One region of the Lysinibacillus sp. NPDC097214 genome, then DNA from elsewhere that is predicted to be linked to it. Evidence: riboswitches for the same ligand, from Rfam matches in the RefSeq annotation. Region 1 holds a riboswitch; each other region holds the start of a gene.

Region 1 (3,286 bases):
AGTGCATTATTTTTTTTCGTTCTGAAACAATAAAGGTAGGGATGAATCATGGAAAAAGAGATTTTGCAACTTTTTAGTAATTTAACAGAGCGTGACCGTGATATTCAATACAAATCATACGAAGAATTAATGAAGATTATGCAGGAGCCAGTTGATTGGACATATTCAGTTTGGGAACAACTTGTTCAGACTCTTACATACAAAAATGGTCATGTGCGTGCAAGTGCTGCACAATTTTTATGCGCATTGGCTGCAAAAAGTGATCCTGAAGAAAGAGTATTAGAGGACTTCTTAAAGATTTGGGCAGTAACGTATGATGAAGAAACAATCACTGTGAGGCATACTTTACAGGCAATTTGGAAAATAGGCTTAGCAGGGCAAGTACAAAGAGATTTAGTCGTATCATATTTGGCTAAAAGGTATCAAACATGCTTAGACGAAAAACACCCGACATTAATACGCTATGATATTATTGTTTCCTTTAAAAAGCTATTCGATGCAACAAATGACCCAAAACTACTAGAGATTGCACAACGTTTAATTGAGGAAGAAAAAGATATTAAATCCAAAAAGAAATATAAGAATGCCATCCGGTAAAAGTTATGAAATAGCTAATTTTTTATAACGTATGAAAGATTTTACTCCATGAAGCATAACAAGTATCTGCACGAGCAGGATGAATACCCGTGGGGGCAGTGAATATATCCGCGTGCATAAGGTAATACCTGCATGATTTTTATCCATCGTAATTTGTTTATTCTAAATTCCACAGCTATTTTTTCCTATCAATCTATGTTAAACTGCATTACAAGTGAATAATTCTTGCAGAATAAAGGTGCTGAACTATAGCATAATCGGGAATTCGGTGAAAAACCGAAGCTGTTTCCGCAACTGTAAGTACAGGAATCATAAAGATATACCACTGTCGAATTATCCGATGGGAAGGTTTTTTATGAACGTAGTGAACTGTGCAAGCCAGGAGACCGACCTTTGTTTGAACGTATAGATAACTCTTCGGAAGCTAGGAGGATATGCGGCAAATACATAGGCTATGTCGTATCTATGCGACAATATTTATGTTATTTTTCGTTGTTTCCTTAGGAGTGGGAACAACGTTTTTTTATGTGCACTTATAATTCACCTAAATGTAAGCCGGGTGTTAATAAGGTAAGAATTTTTCATGAAGGAAAGCGGGGACTTAGATTTGAAAAAAGATGCACGTTATTCTTGTTATCCATTTATGCGTGAAAAGGCATCGACAGTAGATTTTGAAATTCGAACAGATAGCCTAACGACACATATTGGTGTAGCATTGGCGGCGGTGAAAAAAGAAACGGTAGAGGTAGTAGCAGCTGATTTGCTAGCCATTTTGCCAATGGCATACCATGTAAATGGCTCGGTCCGAGGTAAATTAGCGGTAACCGAAGGTGATTTGACTTGGCTAAGTGATCGCTATGATTTCTATGTTAGTCATGTTAAGGATGAAATACAAAACTTTGTATTACCTCAAGGAATAGAGGCTGCTACTACATTACATTTATGCCGTAGTGAGGCGAAAAAATCATATCGTGTTTTGCACAAAGTGTCTGAAGAACGCGAAGTACCAGCTATTCTCTTTGATTATTTAGGATTGCTAGCCAATGTGTTTTTTGTAATGGCTGTCTATATGAATCAGCATGCTGGTATTGCTGAAATACCGTTTATTAGTAAGTCATACCCGATGAAAAAGAAAAAGGAGAATCAATGAAATGAAGAAAATGTTTAAGCTGCAATGGCTTTCTGTGTTGATGCTGGCACTCGTATTAGTTGGCTGTGGCACGAAAGAAGATACAAATGAAGGAACTGTTTCTAAGGAAGCTCAACAAGTTGAGAAAACTACTAGCTATAAAGTTAAGGATGACCGTGGTGTAGAAGTAGAGTTTAATGCAGTACCTAAAACTATTGTTTCATTACAACCGAGTAATACAGAGATTTTATTTGCGCTAGGTGTGGGTGATAAAATAGTTGGTGCGACTAAGTATGATTCGTATCCAGAAGAAGCTCAAAAAATTGAGCGTGTTTCTGATTCTACAAAATTCAATAGTGAGCGTATTTTAGCGTTAAAGCCAGATGTCGTTATTGCCTATACAACTGGAGGCAAAGATGAAGAAAATTTAAATGGATTAAAAGGCCTTGAGGATGCGGGTATTAAAGTGTTTGCCATTCAATCAGCTAAATCATTTGATGATGTTTATGGGGATATTGAACAAATCGCAACGGTTATGGGCATCAAAGATAAAGGCGAAAAGTTAAATGAAGATATTAAAGCTAAAATTGCAGATGTCCAAGCGAAAGTTAAAGATGTGAAAGAACCAAAAAATATCTATTTAGAAATTAGTCCAAAGCCAGACATTTATACAGCTGGTTCTGGTACATTCCAACAAGAGATTTTAAATGCTGCAAATGTTAACAACGTTTTTTCTGACCTTAAAAGCTGGGCACCGATATCTGAGGAAGATGTCATTGCGAAAAATCCAGAAGTCATTTTAACAACAGTAAGCTATGTGAAAAACTCAGCGGAAGAAATTCTTTCTCGTGATGGATGGAATTCAATCACGGCCATTCAAAATAAAGCGGTTTATTCTATAGATACTGATATTTCAAATCGTCCAGGTCCGCGTATTGGCGAAGCTGTTGAGTTAATCGCAAAAGCCGTATACCCTGAGTTATTTAAATAATTTATATTGAAAAATAGTATTTTCGAGCTGTCCTTTATCAAGGGCAGCTTTTTTGATGGATAAGAAGGAGACCTACTCAGGGAGGAAAAGTGATCGGGAAAGGTGGATAACTGCTCCGCTTGGAAGGAAAAGTGATCGGGTAAAGTGGATAACTGCTCCGCTGGAAGGGAAAGTGATCAGGTAAAGTGGATAACTGCTCCGCAGGAAGGAAAAATGATCGGGTAAAGTGGATAACTGCTCTGCTTGGCAGGGAAAGTGATCGGGTAAAGTGGATAATTGCTCCGCTTGGAAGGAAAAATGATCGGGTAAAGTAGATAACTGCTCCGCTTGGAAGGAAAAAGTGATCGGGTAAAGTGGATAACTGCTCCGCTGGATGAAAAAATGATCGGGTAAAGTGGATAACTGCTCCGCTTGGAAGGAAAAAGTGATCGGGTAAAGTGGATAACTGCTCCGCTGGATGAAAAAATGATCGGGTAGAGTGGATAACTGCTCCGCTTGGAAGGGAAAGTGACCGGGTAAAGTGGATAACTGCTCCGCCTGGGAGGAAAAGTGATCGGGAAAGGTGGATA
Region 2 (3,286 bases), on a different contig from region 1:
GAAATTGACGCTCACTGCCATGGTAGCAGCAATTTGTGCAGTAGGTGCAGTTATTAAAATTCCTGCATTTATTACAACTGCAGCGCTTGACTCTGCACCTGCATTTTTGAGCGTTGTATTTTTATCACCAGTATTAGCTGGTGTTGCGGGAGTCATTGGGCATTTTATCTCAGCCTTGACTACGGGCTTCCCTCTAGGACCACTACATATAATTATCGCATTGGAAATGTTTATCGTTGTATGGATCTTTGGAGTTATGCATAAAAAAGGAATGCATTTCTGGAAATGGCCTGTGGCACTTATATTAAATGGTGTCGTGGCACCTTTACCATTTTACTTTATCATTAGTCCGGCATTTTACTGGACGTCATTGACTAGTCTTCCGCTGGCAACACTCATAAATTTAGTGATCGTTGCGGTTGTGATGCCAATTCTGTCGAAGGTGTTTGTGCGTAAGGAAGGTCGAGTCCATTGAGAAATGCAATGAAAATAGGTGAGCTGATTGCGACAACAGATAATGCCGCAGCAATTGGCGAAAAGATACAAGATGTTGTGTCTGCTCCAGATCAACTTACGGCATATTTTACCGCACGTGTTACATTTTTAGAGCAGCTTGCTGCAAATGCTTTACCAAGGCATATTTTACTTGCTAATTTTACAGGGGATGCTGCATGGTCTCGTTATGTTGCAGGTATTCAGCAAGTTTTTGATGAGGCTGGTCTTTTTTGTCCACCAATAGACGGTAGTTCAGAGACTAATATGCCAACTTTACAATCAGGTTTGTCAATCACGATGCTTGGGGAGCAGCAAAAACGCATAGCAACTAAGCATGAGCAGCTAAGTTGGTACACATATGGTCTGCCACTTGTAGGCAATGAAATCCTTGGACAGCCTGAGGATGTCGCACAGCTGGAACCTATTTTTCAAGCGTGGAAAGAGGGGCTCGTGCAGCAAGTATGGCCAGTAGGGTCAAAAGGTCTACAAGCAGAATTTACCCGACTTTTTGGCGAGCAACAGATCAAAAGTTCATTAGATGTTGAGAAAACGGCTGGTCCATGTGCAGTAGTTTTGCTAGGAATTGATTCAGAAAAAGAGCAGCTAGCACAAAAATATTTTCCTAGAAATTTTGAAAAACTACGTAAAACTGCATTGTAATCGGGCTTGCTTCGAGAAAAAGTAGCACTTTAAAAATTTTAAGGGGCAAAACGCCTATTGCAAGTGTAAACACAATATGTTAGATTTGTTTAGGAGTTAAAACACAATATATAGTAGTTTGGACGAGCGGTACCAAATATGGTTTAAAAGGGAATTCGGAAAAGAGTCATCTTAGGCCGAAGCTGTCCCCGCAACTGTAAGTGCTGACAAATGATGAAAAGGCCACTGTGAAGAACGGGAAGGCTATCATTTGGAGGAAGCATGAGCCAGGAGACCTGCCAACTTGTTCAAGACAGCAACACATTCTTCGGGGATTGAGAAGTGGAGGCGAGAGATTTGTCCACTTCTTAGTGTGCATGTCCTTCATTTCCATTTCCGATTTTACAGCGATCACGTAACCGATAGATGTTGCGTGATCGCTTTTTGTGTTGCTGGAGAAAGAAAGGGAGAGAATGTATACATGACAATTCAAATCGAACAGCAAATTGCTAAGCTCAAGAAAAGTTATACGGAGGATGAACTCGAAAGTTTTGTAAGATTATCGGATCGATGGCTACGAAAAAACGACAATGCGACATTTGAAGCATGGGCGGATGCGATGATTTTACAAACGCTTAGCCTAATTGATGAGGAGGAGCCTTACTGGACATTTGTCGCAGCTCAAGTTTATTTAGAAAAACTGTATGATCAATTTGCAATGCGCCGTGGCGTTTCAGTGCAGGATGTTTATAAAGGTTTCCCAGAACAATTAGCACGCTATACAGAAGCTGGTTTGTATCATGAATGTTTAACAACAAAATATAGTGAGCAGGATCTTCAAGAACTCGCTTCCTATTTAGAATCAAGTCGAGATGAATTGTTTACGTATATTGGCTTAAAAACATTAATGGACCGCTATGTAGTCCGTGATTACACGAAAACACCAGTGGAGCTACCACAGGAACGCTGGATGGTCATTGCGATGACCCTTATGCAAGATGAAACAGAAAATCGTTTAGAAAAAGTACGTGAATCTTACTGGGCAATGAGTAGTTTATATATGACTGTTGCCACACCGACTTTATCGAATGCAGGTAAAACACATGGCCAGCTATCTAGCTGCTTTATCGATACAGTAGATGATAGTTTACAAAGTATTTATGACACGAATACAGATGTCGCTACATTATCGAAATACGGCGGTGGCATTGGCGTTTATATGGGCAAAATTCGTAGCCGAGGCTCATCAATTAAAGGCTTTAAAGGCGCATCAAGTGGCGTTTTACCATGGATTAAACAGCTTAATAATACGGCGGTTTCAGTCGATCAGCTCGGTCAACGACAAGGAGCTATTGCTGTCTATTTAGATGTTTGGCATAAAGACGTCTTTACGTTTTTAGATTTACGCTTAAACAATGGGGATGAGCGTTTGCGTGCCCATGATATTTTCACAGGACTATGCTTACCGGATTTATTTATGGAAACGGTTGAAGAGCGCGGGGAATGGCATTTATTTGATCCACATGAAGTGCGAGAAGTTATGGGCTTTTCATTAGAGGATTACTACGATGAGAAAAAGGGTGATGGCTCTTTCCGTACTAAATATGCGGAATGTATCGCGAATCCATTATTAAGTCGTGAAGTCGTGCCAGCGATTGATATTATGAAGCGAATTATGCGCTCACAGCTTGAAACAGGCGTGCCGTTTATGTTCTATCGAGATGAAGTGAATCGCATGAACCCGAATAAGCATGAAGGGATGATTTACAGTTCGAACTTGTGTACAGAAATTTTCCAAAATATGTCTGCGACTGAATTCGAGTCTATTACCCTAGAAGATGATGTCATCGTAACACGTCGCAAGCCTGGAGATTTCGTTGTATGTAACTTATCATCTATCAATTTAGGTAGAGCTGTACCGGCTGGTGTTTTAGAACGATTGATCCCGATTCAAGTACGTATGTTAGATAACGTTATTGCACTTAATACAATTCCAGTAAAACAAGCAGAGCGTACAAACTTACGCTACCGTGGTATTGGGCTTGGAACATTTGGCTGGCATCATTTATTAGCTTTGAAAGAAATTCAATGGGAGTCTGAGGAAGCTGTGGAATTTGCGGACAAGCTTTATGAGCAAATTGCGTATTTAACG
Region 3 (3,286 bases), on a different contig from region 1:
AGATTTTATTAATTCCCAAACTTATCTAGCATGCCAGTTTTCGATAATTTTTATCGTTTCGGCACTTATCAAAAGATAGCATCTAGCATTAATATTCTTACGCATGAATATTCAGAAATATGTTACAATTAAATCCGTTAAGGAGGGATAAGTATGTATCGAACGATTGCACCCCCAACAATGTCTTTACAGTAGAATCTACTGTTTAGGCATTCATTAAAAGCTTGCTAATTCTCAATAGATTCTACTGTATATCGGAAACTATATACATGTAGAAAGTAGGAATTAGAAATGAGCGGAAAACTATCTTTTATTGTATCAATGATTATTTTTGGAGCTGTCGGTGTTTTTGCAAAATACATTAAGTTGCCTTCAAGTGAAATTGCCTTTTGGATGAGTCTAATTGGCTCTTGTTTTTTACTGTTGATTTTCCTTTGTAAAAAAGAAAGGTTTACGAAAACAACTATTTTGCAAAATAAATGGCCATTGCTACTTTCGAGTTTTGCCTTATGCGGGAATTGGATTTTTCTTTTCCAAGCGTACAAGGAAACAACCATCGCAAATGCAGCGCTAAGTTACTATTTGGCACCAGTACTAGTCATTTGTTTATCACCTATCGTTTTGAAAGAGAAAATAGTTGCAAGGAAAATTTTTTATGTTTGTGTGGCTCTAGTAGGACTGTATTTTATCGTCCAAAGTCAAACTACCGAAACGAGCTTACATTATATAGGTATTGTATATGGGCTTATTGCAGCTTGTTTCTATACAGTAGTAACATTTACGAATAAGTATATTCATGGATTAAAAGAGCCAGATAATACGATTATTCAGCTTGCTTTAGCAGCGTTATTCCTTGCACTTTATCTTTTGGGGACCAATGGGTTTCAAGTCATGCAAATCGATATAAAATCAATTAGTTTACTTATTGCATTGGGCATTGTCCATGCTGGGATCGGCTTCTATCTATTCTTTTTCGGAATGCGTCATCTAAAAGGCCAAAGCATAGCTATTTTAAGCTATATTGATCCACTGACATCATTAGTGATTTCAACGATGATTTTAGGAGAAAAAATGACGCCTCTACAAATAATCGGCGCTATTCTTTTGCTCGGTGCAACATGTCTGAGTGAAATCGATAAAACAAAACCAGTATCTCAGTAATAAACGAACAAGATGCTCCCAAAAGTCTTTTTTATTTGGCTATTAGGGAGCTTTTCTAGATTATAATGTCGGACACACTCCGAGTGTATTAACTTTATTTTAATGCTTTCTAAAAAAACAAAATATTGACACAAAAATCACTTTGTCGTAAATTTAAAATAATTGCATAAAAGCATTAGGTGCCCATTGCGGGAGAATAGGGAATAAAGTGAAAAGCTTTAGCGGTCCCACCACTGTAAAAGGGAGTTTCATAGAGAATGCCACTAGCATCGTTCTGGGAAGGTTCTATGAAATGTTGAAATTGAGCCAGGAGACCTGCCTATCTGCTTCGTATTATATAGACGATGGAAAAGTCTGTAGTTTATTTGTTATGGAATAAACTACAGGCTTTTTATTTTTTTCTCTAAATCATTCTTCGAGTAACAAGGGCAAAACAGAAAGGGGAAATTTTCATGCAATTATTACAACAAACGATTCAAAACATTCAAAGCGCTGACCACAAAATGATGGAGCAGGCAAGGGAACGCATAGATGCACTTTGCAAGCCACCTAGTAGCTTAGGGAAGTTGGAGGCTCTAGCTGTGCAACTATCCGGTATTACAGGTGAACTATTTCCTACGATAGATAAGAAAGCAATTATTGTCTGTGCAGCAGATCATGGTGTTTGTGAGGAAGGGGTAACATCAAATCCACAAAATGTGACGGTCTTTCAAACGTTAAATTTCCCTAGAGGAGGAACGGGTGTCTGTGCTATCGCAAAAATCACAGATGCAAAAGTTGTCACAGTAGACGTTGGCGTAAAAGAGGATATTCCACATGATGCTGGTGTCATTATTAAAAAAATTAAATACGGAACGGACAATATGGCAAAAGGTCCTGCTATGTCAAGGGAAGAAGCCATTCAATCCATTGAAGTAGGAATTGAAGTAGCTACGGAAGAAATCAAAAATGGGATAAATGTACTCGGGACAGGTGAAATGGGGATTGGTAATACAACACCGAGTGCTGCTATATTATCGGTTCTTCGCGATTGTCATCCGAATGAAGTGACAGGCTTCGGCGCAGGTGTTGGACCAGGGGGGATATTACATAAAGTAGAGGTCATTCACAATGCTATTGCATTAAACAAACCAAATCGTCATGATGCTATTGATATTCTTGCAAAAGTCGGAGGGTTAGAAATAGGTGCTATGGCTGGGGTGATACTTGCTGCTGCTGCACATCGCAAACCTGTTGTTATTGATGGATTTATTTCTACTATTGCTGCTCTTATTGCGTACGAACTCGAGCCAAACGTAAAAGACTATATCATTCCTTCTCATGCCTCTGAAGAACCAGGCGCAAAAATCGCCGCTGAAATGCTTGGAATTGAACCTATGCTACAGATGAATATGCGATTAGGAGAGGGATCTGGTGCAGCTTTAGCCTTTCCTATTTTGGATGCAGCAAGCTCTATGATGAAAAACATGGCTACATTAGAGGAAGCTATGCTGCTGTTGAAAAAGTAATTTTTAGATACAGCTCAATGTTTACATTCGGTGCCTATTATTGCTGTCATGGATGCACTCTGCAAAGTAGTAAAATTATGGTAAAAAATGGTTATTTATAATGAGTGAATAAGACATATAGGGATAGAAGAGTAACAACAGGTATAAAATTAAAAACAAGCTCAAATCAAGTTATTTGGGCTTGTTTTTATACAACGCTGTAAGGAAAGAAAGCTATGCTCGATTCAACTTCCGTAACGGTAAACGCCATTTTTTCATATATGAAAGTATTCTTAGTACGATAATCACACCAAATAATATATATAAAAAGATATCGCCTGAAAATAGTTGAAGTCCTATAATAAGCCCGGCTAGTGCTGCCCAAACACCATAGATTTCATCACGGAGGACTAATGGTTGTCGTCTAGCTAATAAATCGCGGACAATTCCACCACCTGAACCTGTTAAGACAGCAGCTACAATAACCGCGCTAATAGGCATGTCGAGCTTCACAGCATAAAGGGCACCTTGAATCGCAAATGCTGATAATCCAATAGCATCGGTGAAATTACCCCAGCGATGCCAATGCTGAATGAGTCGATGTGGAAATAAGAAAAATAGCGTAATCGCTGCAATGG

The links. A riboswitch is a leader RNA that binds a small molecule or an ion and turns the genes downstream of it on or off. The one in region 1 is predicted to bind cobalamin.
Region 2: another riboswitch for cobalamin. It lies ahead of ACQKMI_RS18635 (ribonucleoside-diphosphate reductase subunit alpha); the one in region 1 lies ahead of ACQKMI_RS16685 (hypothetical protein).
Region 3: another riboswitch for cobalamin. It lies ahead of cobT (nicotinate-nucleotide--dimethylbenzimidazole phosphoribosyltransferase); the one in region 1 lies ahead of ACQKMI_RS16685 (hypothetical protein).

The regions. Positions count from the first base shown of each region.
Region 1 is NZ_JBNNSS010000007.1:68,622-71,907, reverse strand. Features, by position in the region: gene ACQKMI_RS16690 (hypothetical protein) at 49-597, shown strand; cobalamin riboswitch at 817-1,006, shown strand; gene ACQKMI_RS16685 (hypothetical protein) at 1,205-1,747, shown strand; gene ACQKMI_RS16680 (ABC transporter substrate-binding protein) at 1,749-2,717, shown strand.
Region 2 is NZ_JBNNSS010000009.1:19,123-22,408, forward strand. Features, by position in the region: gene ACQKMI_RS18625 (ECF transporter S component) at 1-475, shown strand, start outside; gene ACQKMI_RS18630 (hypothetical protein) at 472-1,155, shown strand; cobalamin riboswitch at 1,265-1,454, shown strand; gene ACQKMI_RS18635 (ribonucleoside-diphosphate reductase subunit alpha) at 1,616-3,286, shown strand, end outside.
Region 3 is NZ_JBNNSS010000003.1:451,485-454,770, forward strand. Features, by position in the region: gene ACQKMI_RS09355 (DMT family transporter) at 292-1,161, shown strand; cobalamin riboswitch at 1,322-1,498, shown strand; gene cobT (nicotinate-nucleotide--dimethylbenzimidazole phosphoribosyltransferase) at 1,614-2,669, shown strand; gene ACQKMI_RS09365 (trimeric intracellular cation channel family protein) at 2,883-3,286, opposite strand, start outside.